Linked DNA regions of Streptosporangium becharense. The protein of the gene in region 1 interacts with the protein of each later gene in a pairwise test. Links are inferred from orthologs where the notes say so. Each region holds a gene or a part of one and is shown in the gene's direction. Other genes may lie near its edges. The genes, in order: dnaE, rplL and F4562_RS27495.

Region 1 (6,065 bases):
TCCACCGCCGAGTCGATGGCCGAGGCTCTGGGCAGGGTCCGTGCCCGCTGGGCGGGGCCGGTCCTGGCCGAGCCCCGGTCGGCGGCCGATCTGCCGGCCGCGGCGGGTGCCGACGGCGTGGTGCTCGGCGCCGCTCAGATGCGGGACCCCGCGCTGGTGCGTGCCGCCGCGGGGCTCGGTCTGCCGGTGCTCCTGCGGCGTGCCCCGGCCGCGACGCTCCAGGAGTGGCTGGCGGTCGCCGACCGCTGCGCGGCCGGGTGCGGCGACCGGGTCATGTTGTGCGAGAGCGGCAGCCGCACCGAGCCGGGGGGCACGACCCTCGACCTGGCCCTGATGCGAGCCGCCCGCGAGCGGTCCGGCCGTCCCGTCCTGGCCGATCTCGGCGCCGATCCCGCCCTGGCCGCCGCCGCCGTCGCCGCGGGTGCCGACGGGCTGCTGCTGGCCCCGGACGCCGGTGCGGAGGAGACGCTCGCCGCCCGCGAGGCCGTCCGGATCGTGGGGGCCGTCACCCGCAGGGAGGTCCCCGAGTCCGTGGTGGCCGCCCGCGGCGCGATCGACCGGGTCGACGCCGCCCTCGCCGTCCTCCTGGAGCGCCGGGCCGAGCTGGCCGGCACCATCCAGCGGCTGAAGCCCGTCGGCGGCTTCGCCGGACGCGACATGGAGCGCGAGCGCCGCCTGGTCGCCGAGATGGCGCGCCGCGCTCCCACCCTGGGCGAGGCCCGCCTGGCCCCCATCATGAACGCCGTCATCGAGGCCGGTCTGCACCTCGCCGAGGAGCGGCGCGCCGCCGCCCGCGACTGAGAGCGTCTCCCCGGGCGGTTCCGCCGCCCCGGAGAGCGAAGAAATGTCCGATATATGGCTGTAAGCGTATTATCGAGCACGGGCGGGCCCCTCGACGCGAGGACGCCCGATACGCCGTTCCGGGTCCCGACGCGCCCCGGCCGACCCGAAGCGCATGAGTCACTTGGGCAACTCGGATTTAGGTACGCTTCCTTCGCCACGGCGCGACAAGGGGAGGGCGGGGCCGCATGTCAGACTCGTTTGTGCATCTGCATGTCCACACGGAGTACTCCATGCTCGACGGAGCCGCCCGTCTCAAGCAGATGTTCAAGCAGGTCGGCGACCTGGGCATGCCCGCCATCGCGATCACCGACCACGGCAACATGCACGGCGCCTACGACTTCTACCGGCAGGCCACCGGCGCGGGGATCAAGCCGATCATCGGCATCGAGGCGTACGTCGCCCCCGCCTCCCGCCACCAGAAGAAGCCGGTCCTGTGGGGCGAGCCCCACCAGAAGAAGGACGACGTCTCCGCGGGTGGCTACTACACCCACATGACCATCTGGGCCAGGAACGAACGCGGCCTGAAGAACCTGATGAAGCTCTCCTCGCGGGCCTACACCGAGGGCTTCGTCCGCAAGTGGGCCCGGATGGACGCCGACATCCTCGCCGAGCACGCCGAAGGGCTGATGGCCACCACCGGCTGCCCGTCCGGCGAGGTGCAGACCCGGCTGCGCCTGGGGCAGTACGACGAGGCGGTCGCCGCCGCGGCGAGGTACCAGGAGATCTTCGGCAAGGACGACTACTACCTGGAGATCATGGACCACGGGCTCGACATCGAGCGCCGGGTCCGCGACGGCCTGACCCGCATCTCCAAGGAGCTGGGCATCCCGCCGCTGGTCACCAACGACTCGCACTACACCTACGAGTCGGACGCCACCTCCCACGACGCGCTGCTGTGCATCCAGACCGGCAAGCAGCTGTCCGACCCCGACCGCTTCCGCTTCGACGGCAGCGGCTACTACATCAAGACCGCCGACGAGATGCGCGCCATCGACTCCTCCGACCTGTGGGCCGAGGGCTGCCGCAACACCCTGCTGGTCGCCGAGAAGGTCGACCCGGCCGGCATGTTCACCTTCAAGAACCTGATGCCGACCTACCCGGTGCCCGACGGCATGACCGAGGAGGAGTTCTTCCGCCGGCAGGTCTGGGAGGGCATGAGGCGCCGCTGGCCGGAGGGGTGCGACGAGGAGCACCGCAGGCAGGCGGAGTTCGAGCTGGACGTCATCCTCCAGATGGGCTTCCCGTCCTACTTCCTCGTGGTCGCCGACTTCATCATGTGGGCGAAGGAGAACGGCATCCGCGTCGGTCCCGGCCGTGGTTCGGCCGCCGGCTCGCTGGTGGCGTACGCCCTGGGCATCACCGACCTCGACCCGCTGCCGCACGGCCTGATCTTCGAGCGGTTCCTCAACCCCGACCGTGTCTCCATGCCCGACGTCGACATCGACTTCGACGAGCGCCGGCGCGGTGACGTGATCCGTTACGTCACGGAGAAGTGGGGTGCGGACAAGGTCGCCATGATCGCCACCTTCGGCACCATCAAGGCGAAGGCGGCCATCAAGGACGCGGCCCGCGTCCTGGGCTACCCGTACGCGCTGGGCGACAAGGTCTCCAAGGCGTTCCCGCCCGCGGTGATGGGCAAGGACATCCCGCTGTCGGGCATCTTCGACTCCGGCCACCCGCGCTACAACGAGGCCGGTGAGCTGCGCAAGCTCTATGAGGAAGACGTCGACGTCAAGGCGGCGATCGACCTCGGGAAGGGCCTGGAGGGCCTGATCCGGCAGACCGGCGTGCACGCCGCGGGCGTCATCATGTCGTCGGAGGTGCTGACCGACTACATCCCGATCATGCGCCGCGACTCCGACGGTGCGATCATCACGCAGTTCGACTACCCGACCTGCGAGACGCTCGGCCTGCTGAAGATGGACTTCCTGGGCCTGCGCAACCTGACGATCATCGACGACTGCCTGAAGATGATCGAGGCCAACACCGGCACCATGATCGACCTGCTCAAGCTGCCGCTGGACGACCGCAGGACCTACGAGCTGCTGGGGCGGGGCGACACCCTGGGGGTGTTCCAGCTGGACGGCGGCGGCATGCGCTCGCTGCTGCGGCTGATGAAGCCCGACAACTTCGAGGACATCTCCGCCGTCGGCGCCCTGTACCGGCCGGGTCCCATGGGTGCCAACTCGCACACCAACTACGCGCTGCGCAAGAACGGCCAGCAGGAGATCACCCCGATCCACCCCGAGTTCGAGGAGTCGCTGGCCGACATCCTCGGCACGACCTACGGCCTGATCGTCTATCAGGAGCAGGTCATGGCCATCGCGCAGAAGGTCGCGGGATTCTCGCTCGGCAAAGCGGACCTGCTCCGCCGCGCGATGGGCAAGAAGAAGAAGGCCGAGCTGGACAAGCAGTTCGAGTCCTTCGAGAAGGGCATGAAGGACAACGGCTACTCCGCTGCGGCGATCAAGACGCTCTGGGACATCCTGCTCCCCTTCTCCGACTACGCCTTCAACAAGGCGCACAGCGCCGCCTACGGCCTGGTCTCCTACTGGACGGCCTACCTCAAGGCCAACTACCCGGCCGAGTACATGGCCGCCTTGCTGACCTCGGTCAAGGACGACAAGGACAAGTCGGCGCTCTACCTGAACGAGTGCCGCCGCATGGGCATCAAGGTGCTCCCGCCGGACGTCAACGACTCCGACTTCGACTTCACCCCGCGCGGCACCGACATCCGCTTCGGCCTGTCGGCGATCCGCAACGTCGGCGGCAACGTCGTCGACGGGATCATCGCCGCCCGCAGGGAGAAGGGCCGTTTCGCCGACTTCAAGGACTTCCTGCGCAAGGTCCCGGCGATCGTCTGCAACAAGCGCGTCATCGAGTCGCTGATCAAGGCCGGCGCGTTCGACTCCTTCAGCCATGTCCGCAAGGGCCTGATGATGGTGCACGAGCAGGCCGTCGACGCGATCATCGACATCAAGAAGAACGAGGCGATCGGCCAGGACTCCCTGTTCGGCGCGGTCGAGGGCGCCGAGGACCAGACCTTCGACGTGCAGATCCCACCGGGGGAGTGGGACAAGACCACGCTGCTGGCCTTCGAGCGGGAGATGCTCGGCCTCTACGTCTCCGACCATCCGCTCTTCGGCGTGGAGCACATCCTCGCCTCCGGCGCCGACTGCTCGGTCGCCGCGCTCCAGGACGACAGCCGCCCCGACGGCCAGGTCATCACCGTCGGCGGCATCCTGAGCGGCCTGCAGCGCAAGGTCACCAAGAAGGGCGACACGTGGGTCCTCACCCAGCTGGAGGACCTGGAGGGTGCCATCGAGGTGATGATCTTCCCGTCGACGTACCAGCTCTGCGCGACCATCCTCGCCGAGGACGCCATCGTCTTCGTCAAGGGCCGCCTGGACAAGCGCGAGGACGTCGGCAAGATCATCGCGATGGAGGTCACCGCTCCCGACCTGACCCGCGAGGCCGGTGGGCCGCTCTCGGTCAGCCTCGCTCTGAACCGCTGCACGCCGCCGGTGGTCGGCCGGCTGAAGGAGGTGCTGACCGCCCACCCCGGCACCACCGAGGTGCACCTGCAGGTGCACAACGGCCCCAAGACCACCATCGTCCGCCTGGACGACCGGTTGCGCGTCTCCCCGTCGCCGGCGTTGATGGGCGACCTGAAGCAGCTGCTCGGCCCGGCGTGTCTGGGGGCTTGACGGGCCCTAACAGGTTAGGAAACTTTCCTAACTTCTATTGACGACGCGTCCGGCCGCTTGTCACCATGCCGATGAGCGGCTTGGCGCGGCGCCCCATGGGGCGTGACGCGCTCAGTGAGAGATGTGCTGTCCCGGCCGCACCGTCACACGGCGCCGGACGGCGCCGTGACCTTCGCCTCTCACCCCCAGGAGACAGTGCGTGCGTTCGACGATGCCTCAGTCACCTCCCCTACGCCTCCTCCCCGTCCTCGCCGTGGTCACCGTCCTCGTCGCCGGATTCCTCGTCGCGACCGGCCGCGCCGAGGCCGCCGAGACCCTGCTCTCCCAGGGCAGGCCCGCCGCCTCCTCCTCCAAGGAGGCCCAGTCATACAGCTCGGGCAAGGCGGTCGACGGTGACTTCACCACGACCCGCTGGGCCTCCCTGGAGGGCAGCGACCCGCAGTGGATCCGCGTCGACCTCGGCTCGGTCCAGCAGATCTCCCGCGTCAAACTGTTCTGGGAGGACGCCTACGGCAAGGCCTACCAGATCCAGGTCTCCGACGACGCGTCCACCTGGACGACCGTCTACTCCACCTCCGACGGCGACGGCGACGTGGACGACCTGAGCGGCCTGTCCGGGTCGGGACGCTACGTGCGCATGTACGGCACCGCCCGCGGCACCTCCTACGGCTACTCCCTGTGGGAGTTCCAGGTCTACGGAGGCCAGGGCGGCGGCCCCAGCCCGACCCCCACCGTCACCCCCACCGTGCCCCCGGGCGACCGCTTCACGGTGGTGGCGGCCGGCGACATCGCCGACCAGTGCACCGCGAGCTCCAGCTCCTGCGCTCACCCCAAGACCGCCGCGCGGGTCGAGGCCATCAACCCCGAGTTCGTCATCACCATGGGTGACAACCAGTACGACGACGCCCGGCTGTCGGACTACAAGAACTACTACGACAAGACGTGGGGCAGGTTCAAGAACAAGACCCGTCCCATCCCCGGCAACCACGAGACCTACGACCCGGCCGGCACCTACGCCGGTTACAAGGGCTACTTCGGCTCCATCGCCACCCCGCAGGGCAAGACCTACTACAGCTACGACCGCGGCAACTGGCACTTCATCGCGCTCGACTCCAACTACTTCGACGACTCGGCCCAGATCAACTGGCTCAAGGCCGACCTGGCCGCGAACACCAAGGGCTGCATCGCCGCCTACTTCCACCACCCGCTGTACAGCTCCGGCGGGCACGGCAACGACCCGGTGAGCAAGCCCGTCTGGAAGATCCTCCGCGCCGCCGGGACCGACCTGGTGCTCAACGGCCACGACCACCACTACGAGCGGTTCGCGCCGCAGAACGCCGAAGGGCAGGCCGACCCCGGCGGCATCGTGGAGGTCATCGGCGGCATGGGCGGCATGACCCCCTACGACATCGAGAACGTCCAGCCCAACAGCCAGAAGCGGATCAGCGGCATCTTCGGCGTGCTCAAACTGGACTTCGCACCCACCTCCTACTCCTGGCAGCTGATCGGGACGGA
Region 2 (4,975 bases), 1.6 Mb from region 1 along the record:
AAGGTCGGCAAGCTCACCAGGGAGCAGCTGCGCCAGATCGCCGAGACCAAGATGCAGGACCTCAACGCCAACGACATCGAGGCGGCCGAGAAGATCATCGCCGGCACCGCCCGGTCGATGGGCATCACGATCGTCGACTAGCGGTTCCCCGTACGACCGGCCGGGTGCCGGACGCACCAGAAGGCGTCCAGGCCGACGGCCACCGAACGTAGAAGTGGGAGGGCCCGCGCAGGCCCGCACCACGGACACTCGAATCCAGGAGTGAGCAAGTGAAGCGCAGCAAGGCATTCCGCGCCGCCTCGGCGCAGGTCGACCGTGAGACGGTCTACACCCCGGCTCAGGCGGCCAAACTGGCCAAGGACACCAACGTCGCGAAGTTCGACGCCACCGTCGAGGTCGCCCTGCGGCTGGGCGTCGACCCCCGCAAGGCGGACCAGATGGTCCGCGGCACCGTCAACCTCCCGCACGGCACCGGTAAGACCGCCCGGGTCCTGGTCTTCGCGACCGGTGACCGTGCCGAGGAGGCCCGCGCCGCGGGTGCCGACATCGTCGGTGCCGACGAGCTGATCGACGAGGTCGCCAAGGGCCGCCTCGACTTCGACGCCGTCGTCGCCACGCCGGACCTCATGGGCAAGGTCGGCCGTCTGGGCCGCGTGCTCGGCCCCCGTGGCCTGATGCCGAACCCCAAGACCGGCACCGTGACCCCCGCCGTGGGCAAGGCCGTCACCGACATCAAGGGCGGCAAGATCGAGTTCCGCGTCGACCGGCACGCGAACCTGCACTTCATCATCGGCAAGGTCTCCTTCAGCGAGCGCCAGCTCATCGAGAACTACGCCGCCGCCGTCGACGAGGTGCTCCGTCTCAAGCCGTCCGCGGCCAAGGGACGCTACCTCAAGAAGGTCGTCTTCTCCACGTCCATGGGCCCCGGCATCCAGGTCGACCCCAACGTGACGCGGGCGATGACCGCCGAGCTCGACGCCTGACAGCAGACGTCTTCACGGAAGACCTCAACCGAATGGCCATTCGGTTGAGGTCTTCTTCGTTCTCCGGGAGGACGCGCCGGATCTTGACGGCGCATAGGGTCGTAGACAGGTCCGGAGGGAAACGAAAGGGTGAAGACGAATGCGTCGATTGGCTCCCGCACTCGCCGTGGGGGCGGCCGCGCTGGTCGCGGTCGCGGGGTGCGGTGCACAGGGCACTGCCTCCCTCGGAAACATCAAGCTGGCCGCCGCGGACGCGGTGCAGCAGAGCGCGCAGAAGGCCGAAACGGTCACGTCCTACTCGGCGGACCTCGTCCTCGACGCCACGGGTGGCGGCAAGGGCGAGAACCGGGTCCGGGGCAGCGTGCTCTACCGGAGCCAGCCCCAGCTGGCGACCGACATCAATCTCGACACGATCACCTTCGACGGCCGGGACGTCCCGGGCGGCGCGCGGGCCATCCTGTCGGACGACACGGTCTACGTGAAGTCGGACCTCCTCAACCGGTTCGTGAGCACGGACAAGCCGTGGGTCAAGGTGCCGCTCAGTGAGCTGGACGCCGGCGGGCAGGCCGAGATCCGCAAGTTCATGGACCAGGCCCGGCAGTTCGACCTGGCCGGCACCGTCAAGCTGCTGACCGCGTCGAAGGACGTCAAGGCCGTCGGCACCGAGACGGTCGGCGGGGTCGAGACCACCCACTACAGCGGCACGTTCCCGGTCGCCGAGGCCGCGCAGCTCGCCGACCCGGCGGAGCGGGAGAAGCTCCAGGAGCACTTCGCGGACGCCAAGAACGTGAAGTTCGACCTGTGGGCCGACGGGCAGAGCCTGCCCCGCAAGGTGACGCTCAGCGGCGCCGAGCAGGGGACGGCGTTCAACCTGACGGCGAACTTCAAGGGCTTCAACGAGCCCGTGGAGATCACCGCCCCGCCCGCGGAGCAGGTGAGCGAGCTTCCCGAGCAGCCCCGGGGGAACCACGGCGGGAACTGACGCCCGATCGCCGCGGAGACGACCGGCGGGCCGGCCGTCTCCGCGGCGGGTGTTCTCCCCGCTGTTCTTCCGGGCGTCCCCTTGCGGTGTTCCGCTGAGTGTTCTCCCGGGGCGTCCTCCGGGCGGGCGTGTCGGGGAGGGTGATCGCCCGGACGCCGCCCGCAGGGCGTGCCCCTCGGACGGGTGCGCCTTCCGGAGGGCGGCCGCGGCTTTCCCGGTTCGATTTGGTCTACGCCCGGGCAGGGCGTAAGCTGGCAACGCCAAAGACCGCCGGTCGTTGGCATGCCTCAAGGCATGTCAACCCAAGGATCCACGTCAGTGGGCGGCCCGCGTAGGTGTGATGTGAGTTTTCATCTGGACTAACCTCCTCATGTGAGCCCCGTGCGCCTGCGCTCGGGGCTTGTTCGTTTTCACGGGCCTTTACGCCGGCGGCACATCTGGAAGGAGGCCCATGGCGAAGGCAGAAAAGGCGACGGCTGTAGCCGAGCTCAAGAGCAGCTTCGAAGGCTCGAGCGCTGCCGTTCTGACCGAGTACCGCGGTCTCACCGTCGCCCAGCTCAAGCAGCTGCGCGTTTCCCTCGGTGAGAATGCGAAGTTCGCCGTGGTGAAGAACACGCTGACCAAGATCGCGGCCTCCGAGGCCGGGTTCAGCCAGCTCAACGACCTGCTCGCGGGTCCGTCTGCGATCGCGTTCGTCGACGGCGACGTGGTCGAGGCTGCCAAGAGTCTGCGTGACTTCGCCAAGGCCAATCCCCTCCTGGTCATCAAGGGCGGCGTCGTCGACGGCAAGTCGATGACCCCGGACGAGATCACCAAGCTTGCCGACCTCGAGTCCCGCGAGGTCCTCCTCGCGAAGCTGGCCGGCGCTCTGAAGGCGAAGCAGGGCCACGCGGCCGCCGTCTTCAACGCGCTGCCCACCAACATGGCTCAGCTGGCCGAGGCCCTGCGCGCCAAGCGCGAGGGCGGCGAGTAGGTCCGCGCAGGCGGTCCCAGGGGATTAACGCAAACCGCGGTCCCATTTCGTAGTAGTTGCAGTTAAACGGAGGAACCATCATGGCGAAGCTCAGCACCGACGAGCTGCTCGACGCTTTCAAGGAGATGACTCTCCTTGAGCTCTCCGAGTTCGTGAAGCTCTTCGAGGAGACCTTCGACGTCAAGGCCGCCGCCCCGGTCGCCGTGGCCGCCGCCCCCGCCGCCGGTGGCGGTGCCGCCGCCGAGGAGGTCGAGGAGCAGGACGAGTTCGACGTCATCCTCGAGGCCGCCGGTGACAAGAAGATCCAGGTCATCAAGGAGATCCGCGCTCTGACGAGCCTGGGCCTCAAGGAGGCCAAGGACCTGGTCGACGGCGCTCCGAAGCCGGTCTTCGACGGCAAGGTCAACAAGGAGCAGGCGGAGAAGGCCAAGGCCGCCCTTGAGGGTGCCGGCGCGACGGTCACCGTCAAGTAGTTCGTCTCACGAGAAGAGCGGGTCCACCCGGTGCCGGGGGCCCGCTCTTTTCGTTTGCCCGCTGCCGGTCACCCGCCGCCGGACGCGTCCGCGCTGACCCCGGCGCGGCGGTCGCCGGAAGGCCCCCGAACCCTCATCCGGCCCGGACGTCCCCGGCCACGGTGCCCCGCCCGCGGACGGGGCCGCGCTGAACGCGGCTGAGCCCCGCCCGGCAGGGCCGCCGCGGGGGCCGCGGTGGCCGAGCCCCGGCCGAGCTCCGCAGAGCCGTTTCCGGCGTCCTGGAAGGCGCGTGGGCGAAGCCTCCCTCCCCGGCCGTGCGGCGGGTTATGATCCGGCGATCGGGAGCCTTCCGGCCGTACGGTCCGGGCGGCCCGCTCACCGGCCCGCGTTACGGAGATCGTGCGATGGGAGGGAAGGCATGGCACTGCACGCCGCTCGGCCCCGTCCCCCGCTGAAGACCATCGCGGCGGCGCTGATCGTGCTGATCGTGGCGCTGGGCGGCACCGCCCTCTGGGCCGGTTCCCTGCTGCGCGAGGCCCGGGCCGAGGCGGACGACCGGCAGGCGGCGATGCGGGCGGCCGGGACACACGCGGTACGCCTGCTCTCGGTCAGCCACAGGAGCGTCGACACCGACCTCGAGCGCATCCTCGACTCCTCCACCGGAGCCGCCAGGGCGGAGTACACCAGGACGGCCGCGGACCTCAGGAAGAGCACGCTGGAGGACAAGGTCGTCCAGATGGGCGCCCTGCGCGCCTGCGGGCTGGTGTCGATGAAGGACGGCATGGCCCGGGTGATGGTGGTGGCCGACGCGGTCGTGCGGTGGGAAGGCGCGAAGGGGGCCGGCAAAGCCCCCCAGGCGCTCTTCTACCGGTGGAACATGGAAGTGACCAAAGTCTCCAAGACCTGGCTGGTGTCGAAGGCTGAGTTGGTGCTGTGAGGCGGCTCTTGCAGGTGCTGGTCGGGATCCTGGCGATCGTGGCGCTCTCGCTCGCGGCCGTGGTCTGGGTCGTCGTCGCCGACCTGAGCCGGCTGCGCGCGGACGAGGAGGCGGGAAGGGAGGCGCTCGCCGCCGCCCGCGCGCTCGCCTCCGACATGCTGTCGTACGACCACCGTACGATCGAACAGGATTTCGCAAGGGCGGGCGGTTACACCGTGGGTGACCTCACCCGGCACTACCGCGAGCTCGCCGCCACCGTCATCCCGCAGGCCCGGCGGGACCAGACCGTCCAGCAGGCGACCGTGGCCGGCGCCGGGGTGGAGTCGGCCGCGTCGGGTGATCCCGGCCGGGTCGAGGTGCTGCTGTTCATGACCATGAGCACCGTGAAGGTTCCTCCGGGCGGCGGGGAGCCCCGGCGGCAGGTCAGCCACAACCGGGCCCGGTTCGTCATGGTCAAGAAAGACTCCCGCTGGCTGGTCGCCGAGCTGTCCACACTGCTCGGAAACCCCCCACCGGCGTAGCCGGCGTGGCGCTTCATTCAATTATCGGCAAAGTCTTGGTTTGAGATTGGTTTGGTCGTGGGTACATCGCTCACGGCAGTCTCGATCGTGAGTCGAACATCGGCTA
Region 3 (4,854 bases), 4.7 Mb from region 1 along the record:
CCGAGCCTCGTCCGGCCGGCCCAGGCGGGAAGCTGCACGCCGAACCCGGCCGCCTGCAGGAGCGGGGCGGCGTGGCGGAGGAACGCGAACGCCCCCGCCGTGTCGAGGACGAGCTCCGCCGGCCGGGGGCCGCGCAACGCCCTCTCCACCTCGGGGTAGAGCCGGGCCGCCCGGCCGAGGTCCGCCAGCAGCGCCTCGTCGAGCCGGCCGGGAAGCCCGGGGGCGGTCTCGCCCGCCCAGACGAGCGGCGCGGGCAGGTAGAGGCTCGGATCCTCCGATGACTGGACGGCGAACTCCACCCGCCAGCGGGGATCGTCGTCCCGCGGCGGCGCCGGGGGCCCGCCGTACTCCGCGACGAGGTCGGCGGCCGGTGCGGCGCCGGGATCGTCGGCGGGGTCGTCGGCGGGCTCGGTCAGCCGGAAACAGACCCTGACCGGCCCGTCGAGCCGGTGCGCCGACCTGAACCACTCCTGCAGCGGCCCGGTCAGTTCGTCGGCCGCCGTCCGGGTCAGCCCGGGAAGGGCCGCGTTCTCCCCGGTGAGGGCGACCGTCCAGCGGTCGGCGAGGGGGCTGCGCGTCCCCGGCCGGTGCCCGCCGAGCAGGCGTTCGGGGAGCGCACGCCGCACCGCCGCGTCGGACAGGCAGGCCAGGGCCTCGATCAGCACGTGGGCCGAGGGCCGCTCCTCGGCGACGGCCCGGCAGACCGGGGGCATCGCGGCGGCGAGCTCGCGGAAGCGGGCGGCGTAGGGGCCGGTCAGCACCGGACGCCACCGCGCCGCGTACCCGCCGTTCTCGGCGACGAGCTGGGGCAGCACCCGGCCCCGGCGGACCAGGTCACGGGCGTACCCGGCGACGACGGCGAGATACCGCAGGGACTCCCCCGGGGTCGGCGTGCGCGGATCTCCTTGCTGGGACTCACCGGGTTCGTACGCCTCCGGGAAGACCTCATCTGGTTCGTACGCCTCCGGGGGAGGGGCACCGGAGCCGGCGGGAGACCCGGGAGCCTCGTACGTCCGCGCGGGGAGGCGGTCCGGAGCGCCGACGTGGCCGAGCAGGCCCAGCGCCGCACCCGGCTCGACCAGCAGGGCGGGCACCCGCCAGGAACCGATCCTCGGCTGCCGCGCGGTGACGTCCAGACCGGACTCGGGGGAGGGCAGCGGGCCCCGGGCCGAGCCGGGCAGGAGCAGGGTGATCTCCTCGGTGACGGCCTTGCCCGCGGCCGCGGCGGCGGCGTCCCCCCACAGCGCGAGAGCGTCGAGGACGGCCGGGGCCGGAGCCGCGAACGGGTGCGGGCGGACCTTCGCCCGGGAGGTGCTCGCGGTCGGACCGGCCGGATCCTCCGCCCAGACCGCCAGCCCGTCACCCGCCCAGGCCCCGTGGACCACCAGCACCGTCACGCCTCCTCGCCACGCCCCTGGTCACGCCTCCGAAAACCGTAACAGCCGCCGGACACGGAGCGGACCGGGGCGGCGACGCTCTCACCCGGCGCCACCCGGGCCGGGACGGGGTGTCCGCGATCGGCGCGTGGCCGCCGGCGGCGCGCCGACTACGCTGGAGCGCGTGAGCGATCCTCTGGTGGCGCGGATGCGCGGGTTCGGAACGACGATCTTCGCCGAGATGTCGGCGCTGGCGGTGCGGACGGGCTCCATCAACCTGGGGCAGGGATTCCCCGACACCGACGGGCCCGCCGCGATGCTGGAACGCGCGGTGTCGGCGATCCGCGACGGCCGCAACCAGTACCCGCCCGGCCCCGGCGTCCCCGAGCTGCGCCAGGCGGTCGCCGAGCACCGCAAGGCCCACTACGGCCTCGACTACGACCCCGACGGCGAGGTGCTCGTCACCGTCGGCGCCACCGAGGCCATCGCGGCGACGATCCTCGCGTTGTGCGAGCCCGGCGACGAGGTGATCGCCTTCGAGCCGTACTACGACTCCTACGCCGCCTCCGTCGCCCTCTCCGGGGCGGTGCTCCGCCCGGTCACCCTGCGTCCGGTGGGGGGCCGCTTCACCTTCGACCCGGCCGAGCTGCGCGCCGCCGCCGGGCCGCGCACCCGGGCGATCCTGGTGAACTCCCCGCACAACCCCACCGGCACGGTCTTCACCCGCACCGAGCTGGAGGAGATCGCCACGCTGTGCCGGGAGCGCGACCTGGTCGCGGTGACCGACGAGGTCTACGAGCACCTCACCTTCGACGGCGTCGAGCACGTCCCACTGGCCACGCTGCCCGGCATGCGCGAGCGCACCGTGATGATCTCCTCGGCGGGCAAGACCTTCTCGGTCACCGGCTGGAAGACCGGCTGGGTCTGCGGCCCGCCCGGGTTCGTCCGCGCAGTCCAGACCGTCAAGCAGTTCCTCACCTTCACCGCCGCCGCCCCCTGGCAGCTCGCCGCCGCGCACGGCCTGCGCCACGAGCTCGACTGGGTCTCCGCCCTCCGCGCGGACCTGGAGGCCAAGCGCGACCGGTTGACGGCCGGGCTGGCCGCGGCGGGCTTCGAGGTCCACCGCCCCGAGGGCACGTACTTCGTGCAGACCGACATCCGGCCGCTCGGCTTCGCCGACGGCCTCGCCCTGACCCGTGAGCTGCCGTCCCTGGCGGGCGTGGTCGCCATCCCCACCCAGGTCTTCTACGCCCGCCCCGAACGCGGGAGCCACTTCGTCCGGTTCGCCTTCTGCAAGAAGGACGAGGTCATCGATGAGGCGGTGCGGCGCCTGACCCGCCTCGGCGGCGCCGGCTCCTGACCCGTTCCGGTCCTGCCGGGGCGGGGTGAGCCCGCAGGCCGGGCGTACGCGCCGCCCGGCCACGCGAAGGCACCCTGGCGTCTCCCGCGAGGCGCCGGCGGGGACATCGGCGGGGGCGTCGGCGGCCGGTCGGCCCTGCGGCGGTCACTTCCCCAGGCCCTGGAACCTGTTCTCGATGAAGTCGCCCCACGTCTCGTTGATCATCGTCAGCTCGCCGTCCACCATCTTCCACTGCTGGGCCTTGTGCGGCGGATAGGCGAACAGCACCGACGACAGGCGCTTGTAGCCGGCAGGCATGGGCTTGGTGTGCACGCGGTGCGTCGACGGCCGGAATCGCCCGTCGGAGGCGCTCGACAGCATCCGTCCTATGTTGCACAGGACCACGTCGGTCTTGGCGATCACCGGCTCGACCCAGGTGCCGTCATGCAGGATGTACTGCAGGCCCTGGTCGGAGGGGGGAAGCTGGAGACCGAGCATCTGGATCCCCGAGTGCTCGTGCGCCAGCACCTGGCGGTCGCCCACGTCCCTGTAGTGGATCACCCGCAGGTTGGTGGCGTCGCGGGAGAGATCCAGCGCCGGCGTACCGTCCGGCATCATGCCGCGGACGACCTCGCCGAAGAGTGAGATGAGCGTGAAGGCGATGTCGAACACCTCGGTGGCGGAGGCCCCGAACTCCGGGAAGGCACGCAGGACGTCCCCCGCGCCGGGCGGTTGATCGGCGATCATCGCCCCGCTCACGTGAATGAACTCCTTGGGGTCGGGCACGCCCTTGGCCAGGCGGGGAACCTCCGAGTTGTACGGGAAGAACCCGTGCGTGCCGCCGACGGACAGCTGCGGCACGGACGAGTGCTTGTAATCGGCCAGGCTCGGCTCGGTCGACGCGCAGGCCGACGCGAATTCGTTCATCATGTTCTCGACGCGTCGGCCGATGCCGGGGACCTCCGCGGCCATGAAACCCCATCCGGTCAGCTGGGACCTGATGGCCTCGGTGGCGGATTGCATGTCCGCCTCGAGTTCCTGGATTCTTATGATGGGAACGCGACCGCTCAGTTCCATCGGGGGGACTTCCAATGTAACTCCATTTTTTCGTCGGCGATCCTTGTCCGCAGGCTATCTCTTCCGTTGATGCAGTCAAGGAGTCACGACATGATTTCGGAGGAATCATTCCCGGTGCGCGGCGGCGTTTATTACGGGTTCTTACGTCACCCGCCGTACGGCACGCCGACTCCGGGAGGGGGAGTCCATTCCCAGCCGCTCCGCGACCAGGGCCACCTCCGTCCGGTTGGAGCAGTCGAACTTCACCAGCAGGTTCGAGACGTGACGTTTGACGCCGTGGATGGTTATCCCCATGGCCCGGGCGATCTGGTGGTTGCTCATCCCGCGCCGCAGCAGGGCCAGCACGGTGCGCTCGCGCTCGGTCAGCCTTCTGATCGGGTGCGCGGCGGGGCCGGACGCGTCTCCCGCGCCGGTCACCGGCCCGCGCGCCACACCGGACGGGGCGGGCACGTCGCCGCGGAACACCTGCTCGAAGGCGTCGGACAGCCCCACGACGTTGATCTCGTCCCGCAGGAGATATCCGTCCACGCCGTATCTCCGGCCCAGGGACGAGACGACCTCCACGTCCTGTTCCCTTATCGTGGCCAATGTCTTCGGGAAAGCCCGCAGGGGGCCGCCGCCCATAATCTCCGGTAACGCGGTGAGCGGTATCACCGCCAGGTCGAAATCCTCTTCCTCCAGCAGGGCCCTGGCCTCCGCCGCGTTCTGCCCGACCGCGGCCCTGCCCACATTCGGCACTTTCATGAGAAGCGGGGGGAGCCCGTGATAGGAGATGTCGTCCTCGGCGAGCCAGAAGACGGACAGCTCCGAGCGCTGCGAGCCGTTGTCTCCGGGCCGCCGGCTGGAAGGAGGGGCCGGAAACGGATTTCTGGCCTTCGTCACGCTGATATCCATCACATGACCCTCTCTACTGGACCCTCGAACAACGCATTCCGCGGCCGGGCAGGGAGAAGTGGTGCGGGCGTCGTCGAGGGAATGCGACATGCGCTGATCCGTGCGACGGCGCTTCGCGCATCGATCCCGGGCGGCGGTCGCCTGACGTCTGTGCCCCCACCATCCGCC

Evidence for each region.
Region 2: the proteins of dnaE (region 1) and rplL interact in binary tests that used the Escherichia coli proteins (3 or more experiments, as listed by UniProt). The link is inferred for Streptosporangium becharense from one-to-one orthologs.
Region 3: the proteins of dnaE (region 1) and F4562_RS27495 interact in binary tests that used the Escherichia coli proteins (3 or more experiments, as listed by UniProt). The link is inferred for Streptosporangium becharense from one-to-one orthologs.

What each region holds. Positions count from the first base shown.
Region 1 is NZ_JACHMP010000001.1:1,554,975-1,561,039, reverse strand. What follows is about bases 696-4,750. They hold dnaE (DNA polymerase III subunit alpha), read left to right. Parts: upstream 696-1,028; coding sequence 1,029-4,550; downstream 4,551-4,750. Other genes in these bases: F4562_RS06660 (discoidin domain-containing protein), read left to right, coding at 4,750-4,750; F4562_RS06670 (chorismate mutase), read left to right, coding at 696-801. Outside these bases: more of F4562_RS06670, read left to right, coding at 1-695; more of F4562_RS06660, read left to right, coding at 4,751-6,065. UniProt on the Escherichia coli protein: DNA polymerase III is a complex, multichain enzyme responsible for most of the replicative synthesis in bacteria. This DNA polymerase also exhibits 3' to 5' exonuclease activity. The alpha chain is the DNA polymerase catalytic subunit.
Region 2 is NZ_JACHMP010000001.1:3,107,853-3,112,827, reverse strand. Bases 1,750-4,714 are described here. They hold rplL (50S ribosomal protein L7/L12), read left to right. Parts: upstream 1,750-3,018; coding sequence 3,019-3,411; downstream 3,412-4,714. Other genes in these bases: F4562_RS13280 (hypothetical protein), read left to right, coding at 4,345-4,714; F4562_RS13285 (Rv1363c family protein), read left to right, coding at 3,830-4,348; rplJ (50S ribosomal protein L10), read left to right, coding at 2,417-2,938; F4562_RS13300 (SCO4651 family lipoprotein), read left to right, coding at 1,750-1,965. In the rest of the region: rplK (50S ribosomal protein L11), read left to right, coding at 1-141; rplA (50S ribosomal protein L1), read left to right, coding at 270-983; more of F4562_RS13300, read left to right, coding at 1,123-1,749; more of F4562_RS13280, read left to right, coding at 4,715-4,869. UniProt on the Escherichia coli protein: The binding site for several of the GTPase factors involved in protein synthesis (IF-2, EF-Tu, EF-G and RF3). Is thus essential for accurate translation.
Region 3 is NZ_JACHMP010000001.1:6,286,339-6,291,192, forward strand. What follows is about bases 805-3,648. They hold F4562_RS27495 (pyridoxal phosphate-dependent aminotransferase), read left to right. Parts: upstream 805-1,560; coding sequence 1,561-2,736; downstream 2,737-3,648. Other genes in these bases: F4562_RS27490 (DEAD/DEAH box helicase), read right to left, coding at 805-1,391; F4562_RS27500 (isopenicillin N synthase family oxygenase), read right to left, coding at 2,881-3,648. Also shown: more of F4562_RS27490, read right to left, coding at 1-804; more of F4562_RS27500, read right to left, coding at 3,649-3,738; F4562_RS36000 (response regulator transcription factor), read right to left, coding at 3,934-4,674. UniProt on the Escherichia coli protein: Shows aminotransferase activity with methionine and histidine as substrates, and to a lesser extent also with phenylalanine.